DNA from 2 places in the Desulforamulus hydrothermalis Lam5 genome. Region 2 is predicted to be linked to the other one. Evidence: riboswitches for the same ligand, from Rfam matches in the RefSeq annotation. Region 2 holds a riboswitch; the other holds the start of a gene.
What was found. Region 2 has a riboswitch for molybdenum cofactor ahead of DESHY_RS00735 (ABC transporter substrate-binding protein). Riboswitches for the same ligand answer to the same signal wherever they lie in the genome.
Positions count from the first base shown of each region.

Region 1: it holds a riboswitch for molybdenum cofactor, as region 2 does, so the genes downstream of both, DESHY_RS11875 (molybdopterin-binding protein) here and DESHY_RS00735 (ABC transporter substrate-binding protein) in region 2, are expected to answer to the same signal.

Region 1 covers NZ_CAOS01000013.1:345,807-350,606, forward strand. The annotation lists gene hpt (hypoxanthine phosphoribosyltransferase) at 1-254, shown strand, start outside; gene guaA (glutamine-hydrolyzing GMP synthase) at 282-1,823, shown strand; molybdenum cofactor riboswitch at 2,327-2,444, shown strand; molybdenum cofactor riboswitch at 2,512-2,628, shown strand; gene DESHY_RS11875 (molybdopterin-binding protein) at 2,714-3,733, shown strand; gene DESHY_RS11880 (molybdopterin-dependent aldehyde oxidoreductase) at 3,806-4,800, shown strand, end outside.
Region 2 covers NZ_CAOS01000001.1:133,345-138,144, reverse strand. The annotation lists gene DESHY_RS00750 (precorrin-2 dehydrogenase/sirohydrochlorin ferrochelatase family protein) at 1-409, opposite strand, end outside; gene DESHY_RS00745 (polyprenyl synthetase family protein) at 428-1,390, opposite strand; gene DESHY_RS00740 (hypothetical protein) at 1,587-1,886, shown strand; tRNA gene DESHY_RS13825 (tRNA-Sec) at 2,045-2,142, shown strand; gene DESHY_RS00735 (ABC transporter substrate-binding protein) at 2,264-3,148, opposite strand; molybdenum cofactor riboswitch at 3,316-3,455, opposite strand; gene DESHY_RS00730 (hypothetical protein) at 3,697-3,888, opposite strand; gene DESHY_RS00725 (hypothetical protein) at 3,896-4,201, opposite strand; gene DESHY_RS00720 (YkgJ family cysteine cluster protein) at 4,232-4,800, opposite strand, start outside.

The DNA.
Region 1 (4,800 bases), on a different contig from region 2:
TTGTGGAGGATATTGTTGATACCGGGCTTACCCTGCAGTACCTGCTGGAGAATATGAAGTCCCGCGGGCCGGCCAGCCTGAAGGTTTGCACCCTGCTGGACAAGCCGGATCGCCGTAAAGTTGACATTCCCATAGATTACAACGGTTTCCGCATACCTGATGAGTTTGTGGTGGGCTACGGTCTGGATTTTAATGAGCGGTACCGCAACCTGCCTTATATTGCGGTGCTGAAACCGGAAATTTATAAAGGTTAAAGTTTTTACTGAACGGAGGAGTTGTAAATGTCCTTTGCCGAGCAGGAGCTTATCCTGGTGCTGGATTTCGGCGGCCAGTACACCCAGCTGATTGCCCGCCGCATCCGGGACTGCCGTGTTTATTGTGAGATTGAACCTTACAACGTGTCCCTTGATAAAATAAAAGCCCTAAATCCCCGGGGCATTGTTTTCTCCGGCGGCCCTGCCAGTGTCTATTTGCCCGACGCCCCCAAGGTGGATCCGGCTGTTTATGAGCTGGGCATCCCGGTGCTGGGTATTTGCTACGGCATGCAGTTAATGACCCAGCAACTGAAGGGGAAAGTGGTGGCTGCCGAGCAGCATGAGTACGGACGCACCAGAATGCAGGTAATGCAGTGCGATAATATTTTGAAAAACCTTACCGCCGATGAAGAATGCTGGATGAGCCACGGCGACCGGGTAGAAGAAGCGCCGCCGGGCTTTCAGGTAATTGCCAGGACTGACAAGGCACCGGTGGCAGCCATGGCCAACCCGGACAAGAAGCTGTATGCGGTTCAGTTTCACCCCGAGGTGGTTCACACCCCCAAGGGTACGGAAATTCTCAAGAGCTTTTTGTTTGACATTTGCGGCTGCAGCGGCGCCTGGAACATGGGTTCATTCCTGGAGGAGGCGGTTCGGGAGGTTAAGCAAAAGGTGGGCAACCGCCAGGTTTTGTGTGCCTTGAGCGGCGGCGTGGATTCTTCCGTGGCGGCGGTGCTGGTGCACCGGGCGGTAGGTGACCGGCTCACCTGTGTGTTTGTAGATCACGGTTTATTAAGAAAGAACGAAGCACAGCAGGTGGTAGAAACCTTCCGCAACCGGTTTAACATCAAACTGGTGCATGTGGACGCTTCGGAACGTTTCTTAGAGAAACTAAAGGGTATTACCGATCCCGAACAAAAGCGTAAAATCATTGGTGCCGAGTTTATCCGGGTGTTTGAGGAAGAAGCCAGGAAACTGGGCGATATTGATTTTCTGGTACAGGGCACCCTGTACCCGGATGTGGTGGAAAGCGGCACCGCCACAGCGGCCGTCATTAAATCCCACCATAATGTGGGGGGCCTGCCGGAAGATATGCAGTTTGAACTGATTGAACCCCTGCGCTGGCTGTTTAAGGATGAAGTGCGCCGGTTAGGCGAAGAACTGGGCCTGCCGGAAGAAATTGTCTGGCGCCAGCCTTTCCCCGGCCCCGGTTTAGCGGTCAGGATACTGGGTGAAATCACCAGGGAAAAACTGGCCATATTGCGCGAGGCAGATTTTGTGGTGACCGATGAAATTAAAAAGGCCGGCTTGGCCAGGGAAATCTGGCAATACTTTGCGGTGTTGCCGGACATGCGCAGCGTCGGTGTCATGGGTGACGGGCGTACTTACGCTTATGCTGTGGTGGTGCGGGCGGTTTACAGCCATGACGGCATGACCGCCGACTGGGCCCGCATCCCCCATGAGGTGCTGGCCAACATTTCTACCCGCCTGGTCAACGAGGTGGCAGAGGTTAACCGGGTGGTGTACGACATTACTTCCAAACCGCCGGGTACTATTGAGTGGGAATAGTAAAAGAAAAACCCTGCAAGATTCTATATTATAGGGCTTGCAGGGATTAATTTTATACTGTCCATTTGAAGCCCTACCTCCAATTCATAGAGCATGACAGTTGCCTGGCATAACCGGAAGTGGTCATTAAGCGGTGTTCAATAATAGCAAAGAACCAACGAATGGCTGATGCACTTTTTGGAAAATACGGATTAGTCTTTCTCTACGCCTGATTTCCAATTTAAGCGGGAACCTTTTGACGGGCTTATTAAGTTGAGGTTAGCTAGCAATAAAAAAGAAGGTATTTATTCGACAACATCTGATCTTTGTTTACAAAGGAAATATTAAATTTTGCGTAGAATATAACCCACAGTCGGATAATTAATTAATTAAGAAGCAGATTTGTCTTTTTTTGGAACATTTTTACCATTATAGAACACCGAAAATAAAAGGCAATGCAAAATTGATTTATTATAGAACGGATTATAACGGATAATATATGGTATGGATTTTGCTATAAATTTCAACGAACTTGTCTCCGAGCCGTTAGATCTAAAGCATAAGCCATGATCTCCCGGCCGTTAGGGTTCACCGGGAAACCGGTGGGCCTCCCGTGAGGAAAGGAGTACGGTAAATACTTGGCTAACAAGGCCAGGGTCTGCCTGCTTCTTTGCGGAGACTCTGGTTTTTATTTTTTAACAAGATAAATCTGAATTGTGAGCTCCGAGCTTGGTAGTCTAAGGCAGTGCTATGACGGCCAAGCCGATAGGGTTTAATGGGAAACCATTAAGCCTCCCGTGTGGAAAGGAGTATAGTAGTAAACCTTGGGGGTAGAATGCCAGGGTGCTGTTTATCCTTCCACAGCATCCTGGTTTTTATTTTTCTATCATAAATACAAGGGGGATATGGTTATGAAGATGGTACCGGTCCAGGAGGCGGTGGGAATGGTTCTCTGCCACGATATTACCCAGATTATACCGGGTAAATTTAAGGGCAGGGCATTCAAGAAAGGGCACATTGTAAAGTTTGAAGATATTCCAAGACTGTTGGATCTGGGCAAGCAAAACTTGTACGTATGGGAAATAAATAAAGACCTATTGCATGAAGATGACGCAGCCCTGAGAATTGCCAGGGCAGCTGCCGGTCACGGCATAACCCTTACTGAACCTAAAGAGGGCAAGGTAAACCTGGTGGCCAAAGAAAAGGGGCTGCTTAAGGTAAATTCAGATGCTTTATACAGTATTAACGAACTGGAAGATGTAATGTTTGCAACTCTACATACCAACCAAATAGTTGAAAAGGATAAAGTATTAGCGGGTACCAGAATCATTCCTCTGGTTATTAAGGACGACAAAATTCGCAATATTGAAAATATATGTCGAATTAACTACCCGTTGATTGAGGTCAAACCCTTTAGATCTTTAAAAGTTGGTGTTGTCACCACCGGCAGTGAAGTGTATCATGGTCGAATTCAGGATGAATTTGGACCGGTAGTAACCAAAAAAATAGCGTCGTGGGGGAGTTATGTCTTCAGACAGATATTTGTGTCTGACAGCACAGAAATGATTGTAAATGCAATCAACCAGTTATTGCGAGAGGGGGCTGAGATGATAACAGCTACCGGAGGCATGTCTGTAGACCCCGACGATTTGACTCCCGCCGGAATCAGAGCTGCCGGTGGACGCATTGTTACCTACGGTGCACCCACTTTGCCCGGGGCTATGTTTATGGTGGCCTACATGGGAAAAGTACCGGTTCTGGGGTTGCCAGGTTGTGTAATGTACAGCCGCAGCAGTATTTTTGACCTGGTGGTCCCTCGCATTTTGGCAGGGGAAGAAATAACCCGCAGAGATATTGTTGCTCTGGGTCACGGTGGTCTCTGTGTTAACTGTAAGGAATGCAGATATCCGGACTGTGGTTTTGGCAAATAACTTGGAATTGAAATTTAAGGTGCTGTTTGACAGGCCTTAAAGATTTAATAAATAGAGAAGGAGTGTAAAAAATTGATTAAAAAGAAGCTTAACATCAACGGTGTTACTACTGTTGTAGTTGCCGATCCGGAAGCTATGCTGGCAGATGTCCTGCGTGGACAACTGCACCTGACCGGAACCAAGGTTGGCTGCGGCAAAGCCCAGTGCGGGGCCTGCTCGGTGATCTTGAACGGCAAGGTAATCATGTCCTGCGCCTACAAGATGAAACGCATTCCCGACGAATCCATTATTACCACCATTGAGGGTATCGGCACCCCCACCAACCTGCACGCCCTGCAACTGGCCTGGGTTAAATACGGCGCTGCCCAGTGCGGCTTCTGTTCCCCTGGCTTTATTGTATCCGCCAAGGGTCTCTTGGACCAAAACCCGAACCCGACCCGGGAAGAAGTACGCGACTGGTTTCAGAAGCACAGAAATGTCTGCCGCTGCACCGGTTACAAGCCCATCGTGGACGCTGTGATGGCGGCTGCCAAGCTGATGCGCGGTGAAATCACTGTAGAAGACCTGAGCTTCCGGATGCCGGCTGACGGCAAGATCTTGGGTACCGATTATCCACGTCCATCTGCTGTGGGCAAGGTCACAGGCACCATTGAATACGGCTCCGACTTCGGTCTCCGGATGCCGCCCGGCACCCTGCAGCTCAAACTGGTCCAGGCCCAGGTTTCTCATGCCAGGATTCTCTCCATCGATACCTCCGAAGCTGAAAAAATGCCCGGTGTTTACAAGGTTGTTACGCATAAGGATATTAAGGGTAAAAACCGCATTAACGGCTTGAACTTCCCAAACAACAAGGGGGACAGCTATGACCGTCCGATCCTGTGTGATGAAAAGGTCTTCCAGTTCGGCGACGCCATTGCCATTGTCTGCGCCGACACGGAAGCAAACGCCCAGGCTGCTGTAGAAAAAGTTAAAGTAGAACTGGAAATTCTGCCGCCTTACATGAGTGCTCCTGCTGCCATGGAACCCGATGCCATTGAGATTCACCCCGGTACCCCCAATGTTTATTA
Region 2 (4,800 bases):
GGGCAGCCAAAGCCGGGCTGGCACCGCCTGTGGAAACCGCTATGGCCAGTTTGCCCCGCCGGATAACTGAAGGTACATAAAAATTGCAAGCATCGGGATCATCCGCAACATTGACAGCCAGATTGCGGGCTAAACAGTCTTCAGTCACCTGCCGGTTAATTTCTGACCGGTTGGTGGCAGCAAACACCAGAAAAACACCTGCCAGGTCAGAAGTATGGTAGGCTCGCCGGCGCAGTTCCAATTTGCCCTGATCTGCCCATTCTTTAATGGCCGGGGTAACCTCCGGACTCACCACTATTACCCTGGCCCCGCACTCCAGCAGCGAACCGACCTTCCGTTCCGCCACTTGGCCGCCGCCCACCACCAGACAAAGCCGACCGGCTAATTTAACAAAAATAGGGTAAAGCATTTCCATGTATCGCTGTTTTTAGAACCTCCTAATGCCAATAAAGTCTGCAATCTCATAAAAGGCCTGTTTAACCGGCCGGTCCGGCAGTAATGCCAAATTGTTTTTGGCTTTGTCAATATACCGGCGGGCTACTTCAAAAGAAAATTCGATACCCCCGGCTTCCTTAATAATATCTATAGCTTCTTTTACCTGGTCATCAGTTTTGTTTGGTATCTCCACCAGCTCCCGCAGGCGCCGGCGCTGCGGGCTTTTCTCCAGCGAATAAAGCACCGGCATGGTTAATATGCCCTGGCGCAGGTCGCCCCCCAGGGGTTTCCCCAGCAAAGACTGGTCAGCTACCATATCCAAAACATCATCAGTAATCTGAAAAGCCATGCCTAACTGGTGGCCAAACCTTCTTAAACGCTGCCGGTCCTGGACCGGTGCTCCGGCGGCCACAGCTCCCAGCTGGCAACTGGCCGCAATTAACAAAGCCGTTTTACGTTCTATGCGGTAAAAATAGTCGCGCCAACTTTGATCCGCCTTGAAGGCGGTAGAAATTTGGTGAATTTCTCCTTCACACATTTTTACACTGGTTTCTGCCAACACCTTGGCAATTACCGGGTTCTCATATTGTGAAATAAGCACCAGAGATTTGGCAAACAGATAATCTCCTGTGTGCATGGATATGGCATTGCCCCAATTGGCTTTTACTGTGGGAGTACCCCTTCTGGTCTGCGAATTATCCACCACATCGTCATGTACCAATGATGCCATATGAATCAGTTCTAAAGCCACGGCCAGGGGCAAAAGTTTTTCCAAGCTGTAGTTGTATAACTTACCTGCCAAAAGCGCAAAAGCCGGACGTAAACGTTTTCCTCCGGCATTCAATAAGTGCATGGATGTTTGAGTTAGCAGTGGATCACGGGATTGAACAACCGCTTTAATTTCCTGTTCAACTAATTCCAGGTCTTCCCTAACCTGTCTGAAAAAATCCAGCATATTGCAAACCGTCACCTACTTGAGAGTATCTTTCCACCATAACAGGTACTTATTCGCCAATAGTTAAAAAATTCCTCTATTTTTAGCTTAACCTTCAGCCGGCATATTTTTGTTATACCGGCAAATCTTGATCCTGCAGGAAAATCCCTCTGGGCGGTGAAATTACCAATATAAATATTTTTTAGGAGAGATCACGATGACAAAAAGATTTATTCCCCGCCGGGATCTCGTGGATCTGCTTGATACTGAAACCATGCGCAGTTTTCTTCTGCAAGTTTTGCAGCATATCGATGACAGCCAAACTCTTCCTTATTATAATCCGAAACTGGATAAGCTGGGACACGAAGTTCTCAAAACAGCTTTTCAATTCGGCCTGGTCAATCTTAACGGTGGGTGCCCCGGCTGTGGAGGTTGCTCCGCTGAGACGCAGGCTGATCATCCAAAACCGGATCAAACATCTGAAAAAGGAAAAATCATTCCCTTTAAGCGGGAATAGCAAGCTAACGGCTAACATAAAAAACAAGCAGGTTGACCGGCATAGCCGAGGCGGGCAAACAAAACCGCAAGTAACATATTTGCCGGCGACAATTTATTGTCTGCGAACCTTTACTATGTTATAATAAGACGGAAATTAATAACTTTTAGATATACCTTGGGAGTGGATGGTGCCTGGTGGTGCTCCTGGTCTTCAAAACCAGTCGTTGGGCAGCGCTCCTGTCCATGGTGGGTTCGATTCCCACACACTCCCGCCAGTAATTTGAAGGCTTCCGAGCAATCGGAAGCCTTCAAAATTTGGTGGTTTGCTGATTCCCGGCCGGCCACTTGGTAACCCCCTGCATTTGCAAGGAGAAATCGGGCCGGCTCACGTTATACTTATTTACCCGGTTCACTTGCTTCTTTTCCTGCGTCCGGAGAAAAGAGAGATTCGCCGTATTTCTCCCGACCAAACTCCCCGATTATTTTTTGAGTATCAGGATTTATCATATACTCCACAAACGCTTTAGCCCCGGCAGCGTTAACTTTGGAAAATTTATTGGGGTTTACTTGCATGACATGGTAAATATTAAGCAAATCTTTGTCACCCTGGGAAACAATAACAAGTTTAAGATTTTTCTTCTGGGCAAGATAAGTGGCCCTGTCGGTTAAGGTATAACCTAATTTTTCATTGGCGATGTTCAATGTTTGACCCATGCCGCTGCCGGATTCCTGATACCATTTCTGTCCTTGCGGATCAATTTTGGCCGCCTCCCAGAGAGCGAGCTCTTTTTTATGTGTGCCTGAATCATCCCCTCTTGAAACGAAAATCGCACCCTTTGCTGCTATTTTTTGAAAAGCTTCCTTACTGCTCCTGGCTTGTTTTACACCGGCCGGGTCATTCTCCGGCCCGACAATAATAAAATCATTGTGCATCACTAACCGGTAATTAATAACCGCTCCGGCATCTACCAAAGGTTTTTCAGACTTGGGAGCATGGGTTAACAGCACGTCGGCTTCTCCCTTTTCCCCCATTTTCAAGGCTTGTCCGGTTCCTACCGCAACAGCCTTAACCCGGTAGCCGGTTTGTTTTTCAAAATCCGGGATGAGAATATCAAGGAGTCCGCTGTCCTGGGTGCTGGTGGTAGTTGCTAAAATTACATCCGGCGTTTCCGGCTTGGCTGCCTCATTACTGTTCTCCTTGGGCTCGCTTTTACCCTGACATCCAACCATAAATGCAGCAAGCAGTGCAAAAATTACAGCAATAGTACTTATTTTACGCATCATGCAATCTCTCCTTTAAAACAGAGCAATTTGAACTAAATTACTTAATCAACCTGTTAAGACAAAACGCAGACCATGGGCATGAAACAACAGCAGTATTGCAGGCTTTGGTAAGGCAATTAAAAAACCGGGCTTTATCCCCGGAAAAGGAAACAAAGCTCGGCATTACCTGTCGTCTATCATCTCCTTTCCGCAACGGGAGGCATGCCGGTTTCCCAACATACCCTGTCGGTCCAAAAACCATAACAATGTTACAAGAATTTATAACAGTGTCTACAGGTTATTGGACTCGGAGTTTTAATTTTAATGCTTAATTCTGCAAAATTATCGGTAATCCTTTTTATCTGACAGAAAAATTTAAAAACTAAGCCGGTTTTTGACCGCTAATTATATAGCTGACTTCCCGGCTGTTTTACGCAGAAACCCCTGCCGGTTCGCCAAATTTGCAAGTATTGCGGATTGCTGTAATCATCTTCCATAATTATCCACATTATCCACTGTTTTATCCCCAGTTTTTTCCATGACACATGTTAATCCGGCAAATGACCCTATTCGCGTAAAATGTTGGGCCGGTCTGACCAAGCTAATTCTTTGGTCAAATCTCTAATGGCATTTTTCAACCGCTCTTCTTCAATCTTCAACCTTTGGATGTCTGACCTGACAAGCATTAATTGTTTGATCAGCTCATTGATATGGGCTAATTTTTGCTTATGCCGGTAAGTTCGAATATCAGTTACCATAAATTTATTATTCCCCAAATTTTAACAAGTTATCCAAATCGTCAGAAGCTTTTTGGATAGCTTTTTTTAAAGCTGCTTCCCGTGCTTTAAGCTCAAAATAGCCATAATATGCCAAGGACTGCCGCTGCTGTAAACGAATTAGCAAGCCCGGCTCAATGCCCTGTGGTAATTGATCAATCATCGCTTGGTAATCCGGCAGGTTAAGGTTATCAAAGTATTTTAAAAACTGTCTGACTTCCAAAATTTCCTTTACCAAGGCGTTTAATTTTTTTAATTGGTTACGCTTGCGAATTTCTTTAATTTGTGTAACCATGCCGATCACCAAATTAAAATTTTTCTTATTTTAGGGCTTATATAATTTGCTCCACAGCTTCCGGCTGCAAATATCCGCTAAAAGAACCTGGCGGTAACTGGTTTTATCGGTAAAGCCATTGGCTGGATAATCGGCCAGGTTGGGGTTAGGGTTGTGTGCTTCATGCGCAACCGGCTTACGCCCTGCTTGGCGGCTTTGCCACAGCCACTGGCGCACCAGTTCATCCATGCCTGCATTTACCAATTCTGAGCGCAACTCCTGTGCCCTTAAGGTACTCTCCAGGCAAATAAAGCTCTGGCAAACCAGGGAACGGCATGCATAAGCGGAACAAATTCGCTCTTGTTGATTGAGAAAAATACAAGCCCCTTCCAGGGTGAAGCCCAGGCTGATATCAACCGCACCGCCTTCCACATATACATAGCAATACTTTTCCAGAAAATCCAGCAGCGGCCGGCGTTTATCCAGTTGTAACAGGTTAGCTTGTTGCAAATAATTATAAACATCAATACTGGTCAGGGGTATACGTTCCCAACAGCATTCATCGCAACCCCGGCAAGGAGGATCAGTATTTTTTTCTATAAATTCGTTAACCGCATCCA